DNA from 2 places in the Hydrogenoanaerobacterium saccharovorans genome. Region 2 is predicted to be linked to the other one. Evidence: riboswitches for the same ligand, from Rfam matches in the RefSeq annotation. Region 2 holds a riboswitch; the other holds the start of a gene.

Region 1 (5,242 bases), on a different contig from region 2:
TGCTTGCATCAACGGATGCAGCCTCTGTTTTTTCGGTTCTTCGCTCCCGTAATCTTAACCTTAAAAATGGTTTGGCATCACTTTTAGAAATTGAAAGCGGAAGCAATGACCCGTTTGCTTACATGCTTACCATCCTTGTAATTTCGATTATGACGGGGCAACAACAGGAACCCGGTATTTTATTGCTTGGCAAGCAAGTAATTTTCGGGCTGGTGATTGGTGCAATTCTCGCCGTGATAACCGCCTATGCTTTGCGCTATATTAATTGGGAAATAGATGGTTTATACCCAATTTTAGTAACTGCAGTGGTTATATTGGGGTACGCCCTTGCAGAATTGGTTGGAGGCAATGGCTATCTGTGCGTTTATATCATTGGTATTATATTAGGCAACAGTAAAATACTGCATAAACGCAGTTTGGTGCACTTTTTTGACGGTATATCGTGGCTGATGCAGATTTTGTTGTTCTTTACACTGGGTTTATTATCGTTTCCATCTCAGCTGCACAACGTATTGGTACCCGGGGCGCTGATTTCGATATTTATGTTTTTGGTCGCACGCCCGGTTGCAACCTTTGTTATTCTTACACCGTTTAAAGTTCCGCTTAAATCGCAAATACTAGTTGCGTGGGTAGGGCTGCGCGGTGCAGCATCTATTGTATTTGCTATTTTTGCGGTTAACTCAGGGGCGTTGGTAAATAACGATATTTTCCATATTGTTTTTTTGGTTGCACTGCTTTCAGTTGGGTTACAGGGATCACTTATCCCTTTTATTTCAAAAAAACTCGATCTTGTTGAGTCCGATGTATCGGTTTTTAAAACATTTAACGATTATCAAGATGAGTCACTTACCCAATTGTTGGAGGTTACTATAACTGGAGACAGCCCTTGGGCGGGCAAAAGTGTGATGGACGCAAATATTCCTGATGAAATATTGGTTGTCATGCTTAAACGTGGAGATAAAGTAGTTGTACCCAAAGGCTCTACTATGATAAATACAGGTGATATTTTAGTGCTTTCGGGCAGCAATTTTGACAGCATTTCGATATAGATAGAAGAATACGAAACCCTCCTGTTGTGCAACAGGAGGGTTTTTAATAACTTAATTTGCTTTAATTCTTAAACCGTTTTGATATAAATCGTAAAAATGATGTGTAGGACCATTGCCTTTGCCTATATTTAACGAATGCTCAATCGCTGTTGTAACATATTTTTTCGCCTGTTCCACAGCATTTGGCATATCCATACCAAGTGCCAGATTGGATGCGATTGAAGATGAAAATGTACAGCCTGTCCCGTGGGTGTTTTTGGTGTTGATGCGTTTGGTTTCAAAATGATAATATTTTTTACCGTCATAAAGAACATCCAAAGCATCGCCCACGGCATGACCGCCTTTGACAAGAACATTTCTGCAGCCCATCTGATGAATCAGCTTTGCGGCTTCTTCCATATCTTTGGTGCTGTTTATACTGATATTTGCTATTTTTTCAGCCTCGGGGATATTCGGTGTAAGCAAATCGGCACAAGGAAGCACCACTTCAATCAGAGTATCTATTGAATCGGGGTTCATAAGCGGACAGCCGTTTTTTGCATACATAACAGGGTCAATTACTACATTCTGCGGTTTGTATTGCGCAAGTTTTCGAGCAACTGCCTCCATACAACGGGGTGTGGAAAGCATGCCGATTTTGACTGCATCCACTTCAATATCCTCAAACACCGCATCAATTTGTTTTTCAATCATATCCGGCGCAATATCTTGTATATCAATGACACGGCTTGTGTTCTCTGCTACCACAGAAACAATCACACTCATACCAAATACTCCATGTGCCGAGAATGTTTTTAAATCCGCTTGTATTCCTGCACCTCCGCTGCAATCAGAGCCGGCAATGCTCAACACTTTTTTCATAGTAATATCTCCTTTTTATATTCATTAAAATAAGGGTGCTTCTTTGTAAATGAGAAGCACCCTACAGAAAAAGCGAATGCTCCCTACGTTGGTATTAGCCAACAGGTTCAAAGGGTTTGGTTTTACCTTCTCAACTACTTTGTAGTTTCCCTGCAAAATTGCCTATATTAAGTTTTGTGTAAAATAGAAAAGAGTGCTTCTCGTTATTGAGAAGCACTCTGACTAAATCATACTTTTGTATAATTGATTGCTTCCCTACGCCGGTATTAACCGACAGGTTCAAAGGGTCAGGTTTTACCTTCTCAACTACCTCGTAGTTCCCCCGCAAAATAATATCTTGATTATAGCTCATATCTGTATCATAGTCAAGTTTTAAAACCTCAAATTAAAGTAAACAGCCTGCTAAAAAGAAACGTACAGGCAGTATCGATAAGAGATACTATTAAAACCAAAACCAGCAAAACTACAAATTTCATACAATACACACGGGGGTTTATCAGCCTGCTGGCGGCACCATCCTGCTTTGCGGCTCTGTAATAAGATGTTGACATCGTAAACGCCTCACCACAGCCGTAGATAAGAATCAATGTAGACAGCAGCATATTGGGCAGCAAAACCATTGCAACATATCCAACACCCATAAACCCGTTCTGTGCGTAAAGGTACCCGGCTTGATACCCAAACCCTAACCCGCGAAAAAACGGCATCAGCACAATCACCGGCTGCGCTACAGCACAAAATCCGCATACAAATAAAATTGCCAGCATCAATGCGGTTGAGGTAAAAGACGATGTAAAGGTAGAGAGCAAATCTTGCTCGCCTCGCCTTTTTGCAAACTGCCCCACGATTACAGATAGGTTTTTAATTGTCTCAGGGCTTACACTTTTAAGAAACAACGCACCCGCCAACACACCGGCTAAAAAAAGCGTCGCATAAAAAAAGACCTGACGATAGGCATGAAAATAGCGCAAAAGCAGCCTACGCGTTGATGATGATTTATAGATTGTCCTCATTGTTATCATTCCTTTGCAGTTTGCTATACAAATAGATATGAAATGATTTCATAAAATATTCGTCTAACCGATTGCGTTTACGTAATATCCGCGATATACTGATAGCAGAATATGGGAGGCGAATTGTTATGAAGCATTACAGAATGAAAGACAAAAAAGGGCTTACAAAATGGATTATGCTGGCAGGAATGATATCTACTTTGGTAACTATTGTTACTGTTTTGGTGTCACGTGTGCTAGAACAACGAATGATTCTAAAAATTACGCGATGTGCAGATAGCTTACAAAAAGCCTTACCTGCCATTGAACAAGCTTCGAAACTTTATATAGAAGCAAACATGGCAAAAGAAGAACTAATCGAACCTGAATAAATAATGCAAAAAGCTTCTCCGCTAAAAACGGAGAAGCTTTTTTAATTACTCATTTGTTTGGTGTAGTCTTGTTAAACAGCACCGCAAGCCCGCTGCCTGCAGCCGCAAGCAGCATATATGCAAACACGTATATAGTGGCACTGCTGTTATAAAAGGCAGTAACAGCAGGAACAAAAAGAATACCTAACAGTATAGGATAATACCAGCGAAAGCCATTGCGTAATGTAAACAGCAAGCCACTAATAAAACAATAAATTGTGTTTACAGCCAGCAAACCAAGCACCATAAGAGACTTTGCCCCTTCTTTTATGTTTACCGCCAAAGATGGTACCCCATAGAAAAGCAAAGCCGCAAGCAGCAGATACGGCAGCATTTTTTTCATTGTGTTTGTGTGCATCATCGGCTCCTTATATGGATATTTTGTGTGAATTGGACCTTTTTAAGCTACATCTCATAAATTTTGGCTGCTGTAAGTATCGGAACATGATTGTTTTGCAGCACCTCTAATGCCTTTGCATTATCTTCAACGCGAATAATTACATAGGCTGAATTATCTTCTTTACTGACAAAGGCATACATATATTCTACACCAATATCCTTATCAGAAAGATATTTCATGATTTTTGACAATCCGCCCGGCTGGTCGTCAACACCAATTGCAATAACATTGGTGAGTGAAACCGTAAATCCCGCATCTTTTAATACATCCTGTGCCTTATCGGGATTATCGACAATTATGCGCAGAATGCCAAAATTAGTGGTATCCGCAATGGACAAGGCACGGATATCAATATTATTTTTGTGAAGAATTTCGGTAATTTCCGAAAGCCTGCCCGATTTGTTCTCAACAAAAATGGATAATTGTTTTATTGTCATACTTGTACCCTCCTTAGGTGAAGTAAAGCTTTTATAAGCATCATCGGCGATGTGTGGTTTTGGCGGTAGGCATCTGTTTTCCATTAAAATTCAATTATTTTTCATACACTGCGGTTATTATATCATATTTATGCATCAATTAAAATTCAATTGCACAAAAATTGGTAAAATAAAGAACGGCTAACCCTTAATCATGCAGTTTGCGTTTATCAACAACACGCTTTGATTTACCTTCGCTGCGCTCAATTGTTTTTGGCGAAACCAAATGTACTTTTGCAGAAATGCCCAAAGTAGAATCTATCGCTGCTTTTATTCTCGCCTCGGTTTTTTCAACCAAACGAACAGCATCAAATTCCATATCCTGGTTCATCTCAACCAAAACTTCCATCACATCCAAGTTGTTAACACGGTCGATAATCAACTGATAATGCGGTGCCATACCAAGGTTTAACAAGACACTTTCGATTTGAGATGGGAACACGTTAACACCGCGGATGATAAGCATATCGTCGGTTCTACCCGCCGGTTTGGTCATTTTAATGAGTGTTCTTCCGCAAGAGCACTTTTTGCGGCTTAGCGAGGCAATATCGCGGGTACGGTAACGCAGCAAGGGCAGTGCCTCTTTTGTAATAGCGGTAAATACCAGCTCGCCCTGTTCCCCATCCGGCAGAACCTCCCCAGTTTCGGGGTTAATGATTTCGGGGATAAAATGGTCTTCGTTCACATGCATGCCTGTTTGCTCGGAGCATTCAAACGATACACCGGGACCCATTACCTCAGACAAACCGTAAATATCGTAAGCTTTGATGTTGAGAAGAGATTCAATTTTATGACGCATTTCTTCGGTCCAAGGTTCTGCACCGAAAATACCTGCTTTTAGCTTCAGTTCTGAGGTAGAAATACCCATATCACGCATCGTTTCGCCAAGTACAATCGCGTAAGATGGAGTACAGCAAATTAGGCTCGAACCAAAATCACGAATCACTTGAATTTGGCGCTGAGTATTACCCACCGATGCGGGGATTACGGTTGCTTTTATGCGTTCGGCACCATAATGCAAGCCCATGCCCCC
Region 2 (5,242 bases):
AAATCAAGACCTGCAAGCGTCGGTTCGCCACCCTGAAAGGCAAAAGTGCATTCCATTGAAGCAGCCGACAAAGTCTTTTTTACTATGTTCTCTAATGTAGAGAGGTTCATTATTCCGTAAGACGCAACTTCTCTGTTTTCTGTAATATCTGCATAAAAACAATAGTTGCACCGCATATTACAATTCCCTGACGCAGGCTTTATCAATAAGTGTAAAGGGGGCATGACAAATCTCCTTCTTTTTCTACATCCTTTACCCTATTATACTATTGTTTTCAAACTTAGGTCAACTTTAAACTGCCATTAACATCATTTTACTGTTTGCAGTATTGTTTGAAGGGGCTTTATAATCGCTTGGTCTTTAGGCGTTATACCTTTGTAACCGAGATGAAATATCTCACATCGGGCTTTTTATAGTAGTAGCAGTTGATTAAGCAGTAAATCTATTTTTTAAGTTGGCTTAGCAATATATCGCTAAATTAATTTCCTGAGGAATATATTATTTCCTGAGAATTACATTTTGTAGATACCGTCAACATAAATTGAACCGGAGACACTGAACTTTGCGTCTCCGGTTCTTATACTTACAAGGTTAATTATATATTTACCATCTTCTGTGCCAGTTGATGCAATTCAGCTGTTGCAACAGTAATGTCAGGCTGTGCAAAAATTGCCGAAACAACGGCTATTCCGTCAATTCCGCTGCCGGAGAGCTGCAAAATGTTGTCTTTGTTTATCCCGCCTATGGCAACCACAGGGATAGAAACCGCCGAACAAATCTTTTTTAATGTTTCAAAAGATACTGCATCTGCATCCATCTTGGTGGAAGTAGAAAATACAGCACCCACCCCCAGATAATCCGCTCCGCTTTGTTCTGCTGCTATCGCTTGCTGCACTGTTTGAACAGAAACACCCAAGATTTTCTGCTCACCCAATTTTTTGCGCGCAGCAGAGGCAGATAAATCCCCTTGCCCTACATGCACTCCATCTGCATTGCAGGCAAGCGCCACTTCAATATTATCGTTGATTACAAAAGGAATACGATACCGATCGGTTACCGATTTGATTTCTTTTGCTTGTGCCACAAATGCATCAAAATCAAGTTGCTTTTCGCGCAACTGCACAAAAGTAACACCAGCCTTGATTGATTCTTCTACCTGCGAAGACAAAGTACTTCTGCCCAACCACGTGCGGTCAGTTACCGCGTAAAGCAGCATGGAAGATTTATCGACTCTCAATTTTCATCCCTCTTTCTAAGATAGTTTCGTCCATTTTGCTCATCTCATCTATGATATAACTGCGATAAGTGGACGTCCCTCCTCCATTATTCAGCAGCCGACTGTATGCTAATTCTCCGCATAAGCCCATTGCACTCACCGCGGCAGCCACTGCTTCTGTAAGCTGCGCGGGGTTTGCTGCGCAAAATGCCGCTATCACGGCAGTAAGCATACAGCCTGTACCGGTAACTTTCGACATCATTGCATTTCCGTTACGGATAACATATGCCTTACTGCTGTCTGCCACTATATCTATCGCGCCCGTAATGGCAATTACAGCACCTGTTTTTGCGCTCAGTTGCTTTGCGTAAGTAATGGCTTCGTCTAAATTTGCATCTGTAATGGCATCACTGATGTCAGCATCTACCCCTTTGGTTGTACCGCTGCCCTGTGCTACTGTTTTAATTTCAGATATATTCCCGCGAATAACCGAAAACTTTATTTTATCCATGAGCTGAAACGTGGTAGAAGTACGCAAGGCAGATGCCCCGGCACCAACAGGGTCAAGAATAACAGGGTGGTTCATTTCATTTGCCTTTATGCCTGCTTTCATCATAGACTGAATGCTTCTTTTATTCAGCGTACCGATGTTGATGACGAGTGCATTACAGATGGAGGTAATTTCTTCTACCTCATCTTCATCGTCTGCCATAATCGGAGAGCCACCGCATGCCAACAAGATATTTGCACAATCGTTAACGGTAACGTAATTTGTAATGCAGTGCACCAAAGGCGTTTTAATCTTTACATTTTTTAAAATTGTGCTGAACATAGCTTTTCCCTCCATTTACTAGAATACATAATATTGCAGTAATTATCATTACAGGCAATGTATTGCCCAAAACAGTGTTTATAGACATGAATAGGCGGTAAACAACAAAACCGATACCCCATAGAATAAGATTTGTACTATCCACGGGTCGGCTTGAGCGGTCTTTTTTTAGTATAAAATAGTCGGCAATTAAGATGGCAACCATAGGAGCAAATACAGACCCGATGAGATATAAGAAGTTCTCATACTGCTCTATCGGCGTAAAAATCGCCAACAGTGTACCAATAATGCAAACTGCCACAGCGGCCCATTTTTCGCTTACTTTTTTTGTTATAGTGCCAAAACTTATACCTGCAGAATAAGCATCCAAAAAAGTAGTGGTTACAGTTGAAAAAATAATAATCAGTGCACCAATCACACCCAACCCCGCCTGCATCATTATCAATGCAACATCCGATTGTGCTGTAAAGATTGCGGCACCCAAACCGATGATGTACATCCAGCAGCTCGTAAAAAAGTATACCACAGCACTTACCGCCGTAGCAGCTTTAGGCTGTTGTGCGTATTGGGTATAGTCTGAGATCAATGGCAGCCAAGAAAGCGGCATAGCAACCGAGAGCTCTACCGCTGCGCCAAAGCTCATCTCTCCAAATGGGGCAAATGTTGTGCCGCCGCGAAATACAACCATGCTCATAACAATTGTCATGAGAAAAAGAGCACTCATGGTAATTGCATTGATTTTGCCAAGGTTACTGATGCCTATCAAAATCCATACAATAATCAACACACCAATCAAAACACACCATAGTGCTTCACCTTGTGTATGTAAAACCGGGTTGGCAATCACCCCGGTTGCTCTTGCTCCGCCAATAATCATAACGGCTGTCCACCCTACCAGCTGAAGAACATTGAGCACCGAAAAAAGCAGTGCACCTTTGCTGCCGAATGACATTTTTACAGTTTCCATGGCACTTTTTTTGCTTTTTGCACCTATCAACCCTGCAAAATAAAGTAGGATACAACCTATTGCATGCCCCAGCAATATTGCCGCAATACCCTTTGCAAAGCCCAAAGGTGCCAGCAATGTTCCGGTTAATATTTCAGCAATAGAAACTGCTGCTCCAAACCAAATCAGCCCATTGCTGAGAATTGAGGTTTCACCTTTTTTCATGATTTTACACTCCCAAAAAATAATAAATTACTATGCCAATTGGTTTTATGAGCCTACGTGTTCGCCTTCTTTTCTTGTTTTAATTTTTAGTACTCCAGCTTTTTTAAGTGCTTGAATAATGATAACAGCAGCGGACGAGCCCACTGCCGTACTAATTAAAAACGGTACAACAAACCCCAAAATTGCAGCGTTGCGCCCCATAAGCCATACGGCAATAGGGTAAGCTGCTATTGCTCCCAATACTCCTGTGCCGATTATTTCGCCAGTTACCGCAAAAACAAGTTTACTACTGTACTTATACAACAACCCACCGCACAGTGCACCTACCATGCTGCCCGGGAAAGCCAAAAGTGTGCCCGTACCTGTAACCACACGAATAAATGAAGTAATAAATGCCATCGTTACGGCATAAGTCGGCCCTAACAAAACCGACGCCACCACGTTGATTATGTGCTGGACCGGAAAGCATTTTGCAGCACCTATCGGGACAGAAATTGGAGAGCATACAACACCCACTGCAATTAGTATCCCTGCCAGAGCAAGTTTGTTCAGATTTTTCATTTTATCCATCTCTTTCAAAAAAAATAGCGGAGAACCAATATAAGGTTCTCCGCTGATAAAGCAGTATCTTCCCTACGTTGGCATTATCCAAATCAGGTTTAAGGGTCGAAGTTCGATTACTTCCTCTCAGCCTGCTATACAAGCTCCCCAATATTTAGTTTCTATTATTTTAGCACATTATAAATCGTTTTGTCAATTAATGTTACCATAAACAGTATTGCACCACAAGAATATAAAAGCAAAGCATAAAAAAGAGCTGCCTCACAATTTAACTTGTGAAACAGCTCTTTGCTTATAGATTTGTTTGCAGTTGATGAGATTACAGCTTATTTTTCGTTAGAATCTTCATCGTCTTTTTTCAGTTTCAGCGCCAGTGAACCAACGATAGCAAGGCAACCGAACACAGCCAGCACTCTGGAGCTGCCGCCAAATTTGGGTAGGTTGCCAAGAGGAAGTTTAGGATCCACTATAGTAACCAATCCGTCCGGTAATGGTGCCAGTGGTACAGCCGGATCTTCGATGATAACGGTATTGTCATCATCATCGTTATTATTGTTACCGCGGTCTTTGTTACCGCCTCCGCCACCGCCGCCGGTAGTACGCTTGTAAGTGATGATTACCTCGTAGTCATAATCAGGGTCATAAACAAAATCATCGGTATACAAAACTGTTTTAGGTTTTGTAATAGTAACTTCTGCTGCTTTGGGTTGAACCTGAGTTTCGGTATCAGATAAGGCTTCTTCTGTGATAACAGCATCTGTACCAGTGGCTGGCTCAACGGATTTAGACTCTGCATTTGACGGAGCAGGAGTCTCAATTTTATCTCCTGCTTGCGGAACAGATGGTACCTCATTTAGTGCGGCGTCTTGCTTTTCAGCAGCTGCTGCCTGTTGGGCAAGTGCTTCGAGTTGAGCAGCAATTCCATCTATTGTTGACAATTGCATCACTACAACTGCCCTTGAGCGAGAAGCTGTCTTAGCAATTACAGATTGAGAAACATTCTGTTCGTCACTCTTTGGTTCTTCGGCTTTAGGCTCTTCCGTTACAGGAACTTCCGGCTTTGGCTCTTCAACTTTAGGCTCTTCCGTTACTGGAACTTCCGGTTTGGGCTCCTCAGCCTTAGGCTCTTCCGTTACTGGAACTTCCGGTTTGGGCTCCTCAGCTTTAGGCTCTTCCGTTACTGGAATTTCCGGTTTTGGCTCTTCAACTTTAGGTTCTTCCGTTACTGGAACTTCCGGTTTTGGCTCCTCAACCTTAGGCTCTTCCGTTACTGGAACTTCCGGTTTTGGCTCCTCAACCTTAGGTTCTTCCGTTACTGGAACTTCCGGTTTTGGCTCCTCAGCTTTAGGTTCTTCCGTTACGGGTGCTTCTGTTTTGGATTCATCAAGCAACGAATTGATTGGCTTTTCTTTTAAGGTGCCTCTTACTTCAATTTTAGAGAATGAATAGCTTCTACCATTAA

The links. A riboswitch is a leader RNA that binds a small molecule or an ion and turns the genes downstream of it on or off. The one in region 2 is predicted to bind thiamine pyrophosphate.
Region 1: another riboswitch for thiamine pyrophosphate. It lies ahead of thiD (bifunctional hydroxymethylpyrimidine kinase/phosphomethylpyrimidine kinase); the one in region 2 lies ahead of thiW (energy coupling factor transporter S component ThiW).

What each region holds. Positions count from the first base shown of each region.
Region 1 is NZ_RKRD01000001.1:1,555,709-1,560,950, forward strand. It holds gene EDD70_RS07295 (potassium/proton antiporter) at 1-1,049, shown strand, start outside; gene thiD (bifunctional hydroxymethylpyrimidine kinase/phosphomethylpyrimidine kinase) at 1,101-1,910, opposite strand; TPP riboswitch at 1,974-2,072, opposite strand; TPP riboswitch at 2,145-2,244, opposite strand; gene EDD70_RS07305 (stage II sporulation protein M) at 2,291-2,923, opposite strand; gene EDD70_RS07310 (hypothetical protein) at 3,052-3,294, shown strand; gene EDD70_RS07315 (hypothetical protein) at 3,344-3,694, opposite strand; gene EDD70_RS07320 (ACT domain-containing protein) at 3,739-4,170, opposite strand; gene EDD70_RS07325 (phenylacetate--CoA ligase family protein) at 4,358-5,242, opposite strand, start outside.
Region 2 is NZ_RKRD01000005.1:946-6,187, reverse strand. It holds gene EDD70_RS14290 (anaerobic sulfatase maturase) at 1-224, opposite strand, end outside; gene thiE (thiamine phosphate synthase) at 596-1,237, opposite strand; gene thiM (hydroxyethylthiazole kinase) at 1,224-2,048, opposite strand; gene cytX (putative hydroxymethylpyrimidine transporter CytX) at 2,014-3,219, opposite strand; gene thiW (energy coupling factor transporter S component ThiW) at 3,265-3,780, opposite strand; TPP riboswitch at 3,833-3,940, opposite strand; partial or broken gene EDD70_RS15030 (prolipoprotein diacylglyceryl transferase) at 4,107-5,242, opposite strand, start outside.